2 regions of the Priestia sp. P5 genome follow, and region 1 is predicted to be linked to the other one. Evidence: a T-box and tRNA genes for the amino acid it is inferred to sense, from the RefSeq annotation. Region 1 holds a T-box; the other holds one or more tRNA genes.

What was found. A T-box is a leader RNA that pairs with one kind of tRNA and senses whether it is charged. The one in region 1 lies ahead of pheS (phenylalanine--tRNA ligase subunit alpha), so its partner is inferred to be a tRNA-Phe.
Region 2: it has a tRNA-Phe gene. The T-box ahead of pheS (phenylalanine--tRNA ligase subunit alpha) is inferred to sense a tRNA for this amino acid. The anticodon was not compared.

The regions. Positions count from the first base shown of each region.
Region 1 covers NZ_JAKWFJ010000001.1:155,855-160,283, reverse strand. The annotation lists gene pheT (phenylalanine--tRNA ligase subunit beta) at 1-699, opposite strand, end outside; gene pheS (phenylalanine--tRNA ligase subunit alpha) at 713-1,747, opposite strand; T-box leader at 1,802-2,037, opposite strand; gene MMB69_RS00790 (TrmH family RNA methyltransferase) at 2,086-2,850, opposite strand; gene sspI (small acid-soluble spore protein SspI) at 2,991-3,197, shown strand; gene MMB69_RS00780 (M42 family metallopeptidase) at 3,254-4,339, opposite strand; gene MMB69_RS00775 (dUTP diphosphatase) at 4,417-4,429, opposite strand, start outside.
Region 2 covers NZ_JAKWFJ010000003.1:338,179-342,607, reverse strand. The annotation lists gene dnaB (replicative DNA helicase) at 1-270, shown strand, start outside; gene MMB69_RS23250 (adenylosuccinate synthase) at 458-1,744, shown strand; tRNA gene MMB69_RS23245 (tRNA-Lys) at 1,913-1,985, shown strand; tRNA gene MMB69_RS23240 (tRNA-Glu) at 2,001-2,072, shown strand; tRNA gene MMB69_RS23235 (tRNA-Asp) at 2,108-2,183, shown strand; tRNA gene MMB69_RS23230 (tRNA-Phe) at 2,188-2,260, shown strand; gene yycF (response regulator YycF) at 2,523-3,230, shown strand; gene walK (cell wall metabolism sensor histidine kinase WalK) at 3,237-4,429, shown strand, end outside.

The DNA.
Region 1 (4,429 bases):
TACGTTTTTCACAACGCGCGCTACGTAAAGGGGATTGTCTTCTTTTGCCTCTACTTTAACGGAAATATAATCAGCTGCTTGCTCATCAGACGTTTGCACGTTTACTGACGGGTACTTCACTTCACGACGTAAAATAGCAGCCACTTCATGCGCTACACCTAACATACTTAAGCAGTCTGAACGGTTTGGTGTTAGCCCTAGTTCTAATACTTCATCGTTTAAGTTTAATGCATCTAGTGCATCCGCTCCTACTTCAGCATCGCTTGGGAACACGAAGATGCCTTCTTGATAATCTTTTGCCACAAGCTTGCCTTCAATGCCAAGCTCTTGAAGAGAACAAATCATACCGTTCGATTCTTCACCGCGAAGCTTAGCACGCTTGATTTTAAAGTTACCTGGAAGTACAGCTCCCACTTTTGCAACCGCTACTTTTTGACCTTGTGCCACGTTCGGTGCTCCGCACACGATTTGAACGATTTCTCCTCCGCCAAGATCTACTTGACAGCGGCTTAATTTATCAGCATTTGGATGCTGTTCACGTTCTACAACGTGACCAATTACTACTCCGCTGATGCCTTTATTTAAGTTTTCTACACCTTCAACTTCAATTCCACTTTTTGTGATTTTATCTGCTAACTCTTCTGCCGTTACGCCTGATAAGTCAACATACTCTTGTAACCAACGATAAGATACAAACATCGTAGTCCCTCCTTTATACTTGTTTAAATTGATCTAAGAAACGAACATCATTTGTATAGAAATGACGAATATCATCCACGCCGTGTTTTAACATAGCAATACGCTCTACACCGATTCCGAAAGCAAAACCACGATATTTAGTTGAATCGTATCCAGCCATTTCAAGAACGTTTGGATGAACCATGCCGGCTCCTAAAATTTCAATCCAGCCTGTTTGTTTACATACATTACATCCTTTACCTCCACATTTTGCACACGATACGTCTACTTCTACAGACGGCTCAGTGAACGGGAAGAAACTTGGACGAAGACGAATTTCACGGTCTGCACCGAACATCTTTTTCACAAATACTTCAAGCGTGCCTTTTAAATCACTCATACGAATGTTTTCGTCTACTACAAGACCTTCAATTTGCATGAATTGATGAGAATGCGTAGCATCATCGTCATCGCGGCGATACACTTTACCCGGGCAAATAATTTTAACAGGTTCTTTGCCTTCATTCTTGTTCATAACACGAGCTTGAACAGTTGATGTATGCGTGCGAAGAAGCGTTTCTTCCGTAATATAGAACGTATCTTGCATATCACGTGCTGGGTGACCTTTTGGCAAGTTCAGCGCTTCGAAATTATAGTAGTCCTGCTCTACTTCCGGTCCTTCTGCTACTTCATAGCCCATTCCTAAGAATAAATCTTCTACTTCTTCAATCACGCTTGTTAGCGGGTGATGCGTACCCGCTTTAACAGGGCGTCCTGGCAGCGTTACGTCGATTGTTTCTGAAGCAAGTTTGCGCTCTACCTCAGCTGCTTCTAACGCCGTTTGTTTTTCTTCAATTTTAGATGCAATAGCTTCACGCACTTCATTTGCAAGTGCTCCCATTACAGGACGCTCTTCAGCTGAAAGTTTTCCCATACCGCGAAGTACTTCTGTGATAGGGCCTTTCTTTCCTAAATAAGCTACGCGTACGTCGTTTAATTCTTTTAAAGCACTTGCTGCTTCGACTTTTGCAATTGCTTCTTGTTGAAGTTCTTGTAAACGTTCTTTCATCACTTATTCCTCCTTTTAACGTAAAAAATGACAAATAAAAAAACCTCCTCCCAAAAAAGGGACGAGGATTAGTCGCGTTACCACCCTTGTTAACTATATACGCAGACGTATACAGTTCACTTCATTCAAGTTAACGGAATCTCCGGAACACCTTTACATCTAGGTAAGATGGTCTAAGTGTCAACTCAAGAGGTGAATTCACTTATTACATTTATAAAAATGCTTTCAGTCACGGCATTTTCTCCCTGCATAAACGGACATAAGCTACTGCTCTCTTTCATCGTTTTTTACATATGTAACTATTGTATTATTATAGTGAAAACACGTTCTCGATGCAACTACATTCCGCGTAAATAATAAAGTAAGATTCCAGAAGCGATGGCAACATTTAGCGACTCGCTCTTTCCATAGATAGGAATGTACAGATTCTGATCCGTTTGTTCCAGCACTTTCTCGCTTACGCCGTTTCCTTCATTTCCTACAATCAGCGCAAATTCGTTTGAAGGTTTTATGTGCGTGTAGACCTTTCCATTTTGTAGCGACGTACCGTAAATCGCTATTCCTCTTTCTTTTAACAGTGAAATTATTTCGAGTAAATCACCTTTTACAATTGGAAGATGAAAAATCGCTCCTTGCGTTGAACGAACGACTTTTGGGTTGTACACATCCACGCTGCCCTCTCCAACAATAATAGCCTCCACTCCGGCAGCATCAGCGGTTCGGATAATGGTGCCTAGGTTACCTGGATCTTGCACCGCATCTAAAAGCAATACTTTCTGCGCTGTATGAATAATTTCCGCATGCTTTGTTTGAAAACACACGGCAATAATTCCTTGAGGTGTTTCTGTGTCAGATAATAACTTACTAATTGCTTCGTTTACAACGGTTATTTCGATACCGTCTATGTTCCACTGTGCGGGCACTTCGGTCGATTCGCGTATAATTAGTTCCTTTACGCAATCCTTATTTTTGATAGCCTCTTCGACTAAATGAAAGCCTTCTACCATAAAAAGGCCCTGCTTATCACGGTCTTTTTTATTATGCAGCTTTTTCCACGCTTTTACCTGCGGATTTTTAACTGAATCAATTTGTTTCACAAACATAACTCCTTTATCTATACAAAAATAAATAGTTCGATTACATTTTGCTCAATAATCATTAGATAAGTTTCACTTTATTGTACATAGAAATCGCAAAGAAAACAAAAACTATTGGTAACTTTACGATAGCTGAGGTGAAAATGATGGATCTTAATTTACGAAATGCTGTTATTGCAAACGTTTCAGGAAACTCAAAAGAAGAGCTTGAAGCTACAATTTCTGACGCTATTCAAAGCGGCGAAGAAAAAATGCTCCCTGGACTTGGTGTTTTATTTGAGGTGCTTTGGGAAAAGTCTCCAGAATCAGAAAAAGAAGAAATTCTGACAACGCTTGAAAACGGTTTAAAATAAATAGCCTTTTCCTCTGTACAGCAAAAAGCTCATTCTCCTAGGAGAATGAGCTTTTTTTAATTATACGTAATTGCGTTAACCGTATCACGGTCTAAGCGTTTAATTACTTCAGCAATTAATTTGACTGCATTTTCATAATCATCACGATGAAGCATCGCTGCATGAGAATGGATATAACGAGTTGCGATCGTAATTGAAAGTGCTGGCACCCCGTTAGCTGAAATATGGATAGAACCTGAGTCCGTACCGCCTCCAGCGATTGCATCAAATTGATATGGAATATTTAATTCATCTGCCACATCTACCACTGTATCTCGAAGTCCTTTATGAGAAACCATGGAAGCATCATATAAAATGATTTGCGGACCATCTCCCATTTTAGAAGATGCTTCTTTATCAGAAACACCAGGTGTATCTCCAGCGATACCGACATCAACAGCAAATGCAATATCCGGTTCAATAAAGTTAGCGGATGTTTTTGCACCTCGGAGTCCAACTTCTTCTTGCACCGTTCCTACACCATACACAACATTTTCATGTTTTTCATTTTTTAAAGCTTTTAATACATCGATAGCAATTGCACAGCCAATACGGTTATCCCAGGCTTTCGCTAGCAGCATCTTTTCGTTGTTCATAACCGTAAATTCGAAATAAGGCACAACCTGATCACCAGGTTTCACTCCCCACTCCGCTACTTCTTCTCTGCTAGAAGCACCAATATCGATGAACATATCTTTAATGTCAACTGGCTTTTTACGAACTTCTGGAGGCAGGATATGAGGAGGCTTTGAGCCAATAATCCCCGTTACCTCTCCTTTAGATGTAACGATGGTTACGCGTTGAGCAAGCATAACTTGAGACCACCATCCGCCTACCGTTTGAAAACGAATAAAGCCGCGTTCATCAATTTGAGTCACCATAAAACCGACTTCATCCAAATGACCGGCTACCATAATTTTAGGCCCTTGTTCATTGCCCACCTTTTTCGCAATCAAACTGCCTAGACCATCCGTCGTTACTTCATCTGCATAAGGTGCAATATATTTCTTCATAACCTCACGCGGTTCACGCTCATTTCCAGGAATTCCTTTTGCATCTGTTAGTGCTTTAAGCATTGTCAATGTTTCATCTAACTTTGTCATATGGATTACCCCTTTCATATGTATACCTCTATTATAGCTAAAAAGAGGTTGAAGTAAAATTTCCCATCCCTTTATTTCTAGTATCCTTGT
Region 2 (4,429 bases), on a different contig from region 1:
GGCGTAGAGCAGAGACAAGATAAGCGACCGATGATGTCTGATATCCGTGAATCCGGAAGTATTGAGCAGGACGCCGATATCGTAGCTTTCTTATATCGTGAAGACTATTATGAAAAAGACACAGAAAATCAAAATATTATCGAGATTATTATAGCCAAGCAGCGTAACGGTCCAGTTGGAACCGTACAGCTTGCCTTTGTAAAAGAATACAATAAATTCGTTAATCTCGAGCGGCGCTTTGATGACGCAGGAGTGCCGCCTGGTGCATAAAACCTCTCAATATGAGAGGTTTTATTTTATTGTTATCGCATTCGTTCCGCAAAATACGATATATTTGTAATAACTTTTGTTAAATCGTTCGGATTTAATTGACTTTAGTGTGATAAATTGATACACTTATCCATGGTTAAATTATGTCGTAGTGAGCTGTTGCTTACTAAGCGGAGGTGCTTAAGATATGTCTTCAGTCGTTGTAGTAGGAACACAATGGGGAGATGAAGGAAAAGGGAAGATTACAGACTTCCTATCAGAAAATGCAGAAGTGATTGCACGTTACCAAGGTGGGAACAATGCAGGTCACACAATTAAGTTTAATGGTGAAACTTATAAGTTACATTTAATTCCTTCAGGTATTTTTTATAATGACAAAACGTGTGTAATTGGAAACGGTATGGTTGTCGATCCAAAAGCGCTTGTTCAAGAATTAAAATACTTACATGATCGCGGTGTAACAACAGAAAACTTACGTATTAGTAACCGAGCTCATGTGATTCTCCCATATCATTTAAAATTAGATGAAGTTGAAGAAGAACGTAAAGGTGAAAATAAGATTGGTACAACGAAAAAAGGTATTGGACCAGCTTATATGGATAAAGCAGCACGTGTCGGTATTCGAATTGCCGATTTACTAGACCGTGAAGTATTTGAAGCAAAATTAACACAAAACTTAGCAGAAAAAAATCGCCTTCTTGAAAAAATGTATGAAGTAGAAGGCTTTACATTAGAAGAAATTTTAGATGAGTACTATGAGTATGGTCAACAAGTTGCAAAATACGTTGTTGATACATCAGTAGTATTAAATGATGCGTTAGACGAAGGACGTCGTGTACTATTTGAAGGCGCACAAGGTGTTATGTTAGATATCGACCAAGGAACATATCCATTTGTTACATCTTCAAACCCAGTAGCGGGTGGAGTAACAATTGGCTCGGGTGTAGGTCCATCTAAAATCAAACACGTTGTAGGTGTATCAAAAGCGTATACAACTCGTGTTGGTGACGGTCCTTTCCCAACTGAATTAACAAACGAAATCGGTGATCAAATCCGTGAAGTAGGACGTGAATATGGTACAACAACTGGTCGTCCTCGCCGTGTAGGTTGGTTCGACAGTGTAGTTGTACGTCATGCTCGTCGCGTTAGCGGAATCACAGATTTATCTTTAAACTCAATTGATGTATTAACGGGAATTGAGACATTAAAGATTTGTGTAGCTTACCGTTATAAAGGGGAAGTTATGGAAGAATTCCCTGCTAGCTTAAAAACACTTGCAGAATGTGAACCTGTATATGAAGAGCTTCCAGGTTGGACAGAAGATATTACGGGTGTGAAAACATTAGATGAGTTACCTGATAACGCTCGCCACTACTTAGAGCGCGTGTCTCAATTAACAGGTATTCCTTTATCTATTTTCTCTGTAGGTCCAGATCGTACACAAACAAATGTATTACGTGGTGTATATAGCTAAATAAAAAAGGTTAGCTCCTCGTGAGCTAACCTTTTTTATTTATAATTGGTGCTTTGTTAACAAGATTTTTAAAAAAAGCTCAATAATAAAAAGAAAGTTTTAAAAAAACTATTGCATTCATATGAAATATCATGTTATTATAATAAGCGTCGCTAAGAGATATAACATGAGCCATTAGCTCAGTTGGTAGAGCATCTGACTTTTAATCAGAGGGTCGAAGGTTCGAGTCCTTCATGGCTCACTTTTGTTACAACGTGGCCCGTTGGTCAAGCGGTTAAGACACCGCCCTTTCACGGCGGTAACACGGGTTCGAATCCCGTACGGGTCATTTTTAATATTTTTAATACATAGCATATAGACTGAGGTCCCGTGGTGTAGCGGTTAACATGCCTGCCTGTCACGCAGGAGATCGCGGGTTCGATTCCCGTCGGGACCGCCATTTTGGCTCGGTAGCTCAGTTGGTAGAGCAAAGGACTGAAAATCCTTGTGTCGGCGGTTCGATTCCGTCCCGAGCCATCAAAAAGCATGACTTTATTTAAAGTCATGCTTTTTTCTTTTATTTACATTTAAAAGAAAACGTTATTTGCTTTGTATCTCTTTTGTGGTAATATATTACTTTTGTATTTAGAGGTGGTTGAAAATCATATATCTTCATGTATAGTAGAGGATGAACTTGTGACGTTTCAAGGGTTATCAAGTATAATAAAACTACGGTATTCAAACAGTATGAATACTATCTTTTATATTTTGCTTCAACTAATAAAGGAGAACGATGATCATGGATAAACGTATTTTAGTCGTAGATGACGAAAAGCCGATTGCAGATATTTTAAAGTTTAATTTGCAAAAAGAAGGTTACGAAGTATTTTGTGCTTATGATGGCGTAGAAGCGCTTGAAAAAGTGGAAGAAGTACAGCCTGAAATGATTTTATTAGATATTATGCTTCCTCAGAAAGATGGAATGGAAGTTTGCCGAGAAGTGCGCAAAAAATATGATATGCCAATTATCATGTTAACAGCAAAAGACTCTGAAATTGACAAAGTTTTAGGTCTAGAATTAGGTGCAGATGATTATGTAACTAAGCCATTTAGTACGCGTGAATTATTAGCACGTGTAAAAGCTAATTTACGTAGACATCAGCAAGTAGCTGTTCCAACAGAAGAAAGCGAAACGAATGAAATTACAATTGGAGCACTTGTTATTCACCCAGATGCTTATATCGTGTCTAAGCGCGGAGAAACGATTGAACTGACTCATCGTGAATTTGAGCTGCTGCATTATTTAGCGAAGCACATTGGACAAGTTATGACGCGTGAACACTTGCTTCAAACTGTATGGGGCTATGACTATTTTGGTGATGTGCGTACGGTAGATGTAACAGTTCGAAGATTACGTGAAAAAATTGAAGATAATCCAAGCCATCCAATGTGGATTGTAACAAGACGTGGAGTAGGCTATTATTTACGCAGCCCAGAGCAGGAGTAATTTTAGATGAAGAAAGTAAGGCTCCTGCAATCTATTCATTTAAAGTTTGTATTGATTTATGTGCTGCTCATTTTAATTGCGATGCAAATTATTGGGGTCTATTTTGCACGACAATTAGAAAAAGAATTAGTTAACAACTTTCGAACGTCTCTTCAAGAGCGGACAGACTTGCTGACGTATAACATTGGACAAGAAATGGTGAAAAATCGTGATGATGATTCACCCACTCTTGAGGAAGACTTAAAGACTATTTTACGAGATTTTGCTTCAAGACCCAATTTAGCTTCAAATGATATGAATGACATCTCTGAAGTAAGAGTCATTGACCAAAATAGAAGAATCATTGCTACATCGAACTCAAATCCTCAACAGATCATAGGTAAAAAGACTAATGATTTGGCGATTACAAATGCGTTGTTAGCAGGAACGAACTCTGATAATGTATTTGTTGATCAAAGCGGACAGCGAATCAGAGTTATGATACAGCCTATTCGTTTACAGGATAAAGTAGGTGCCAGTCAATCAAATTCAACTAATAAAAATGGAAAAGTTCAGTCTAGCGAAGAAATCTTAGGTGCTATTTACTTAACAGCTTCCATGGAGCCTGTTTACGATCAAATGAGTAATATCAATCAGATCTTTAAAGCAGGTACGGTAATTGCTCTTTTTATTACAGCTGTTTTAGGCGTGTTTTTAGCTCAGACGATTACTCGTCCAATGTCTGAAATGAGAAAACAAGCACTTGAGATGGCCAAAGGGAATTTTACGAGAAAAGCTAAGGTATACGGATATGATGAAATTGGTCAGCTAGCTCTCACATTCAACAACTTAACAAGAAAGCTTCAAGAAGCACAGGCAACTACAGAAGGGGAGCGCCGTAAGCTTAGTTCAGTATTAGCTCATATGACGGACGGCGTTATTGCGACGGATCGAAAGGGAAGAGTAATTTTAATTAATGATCCAGCCGCAGCTATGCTAAATGTTTCACGTGAAACGGTTTTATCTGACCCAGTTGTTTCCCTATTAGATCTTGAAGAAACGCATACGTTTGAAAGCTTGCTCGCTAATCAAGAGTCATTAATTTTGGACTTTAGTACAAAATCGGATCCTTTTATTTTAAGAGCTACCATTTCTGCTATTCAAAAAGAGACCGGTTTTATTAACGGAATTATCATTGTCTTGCATGATATTACAGAGCA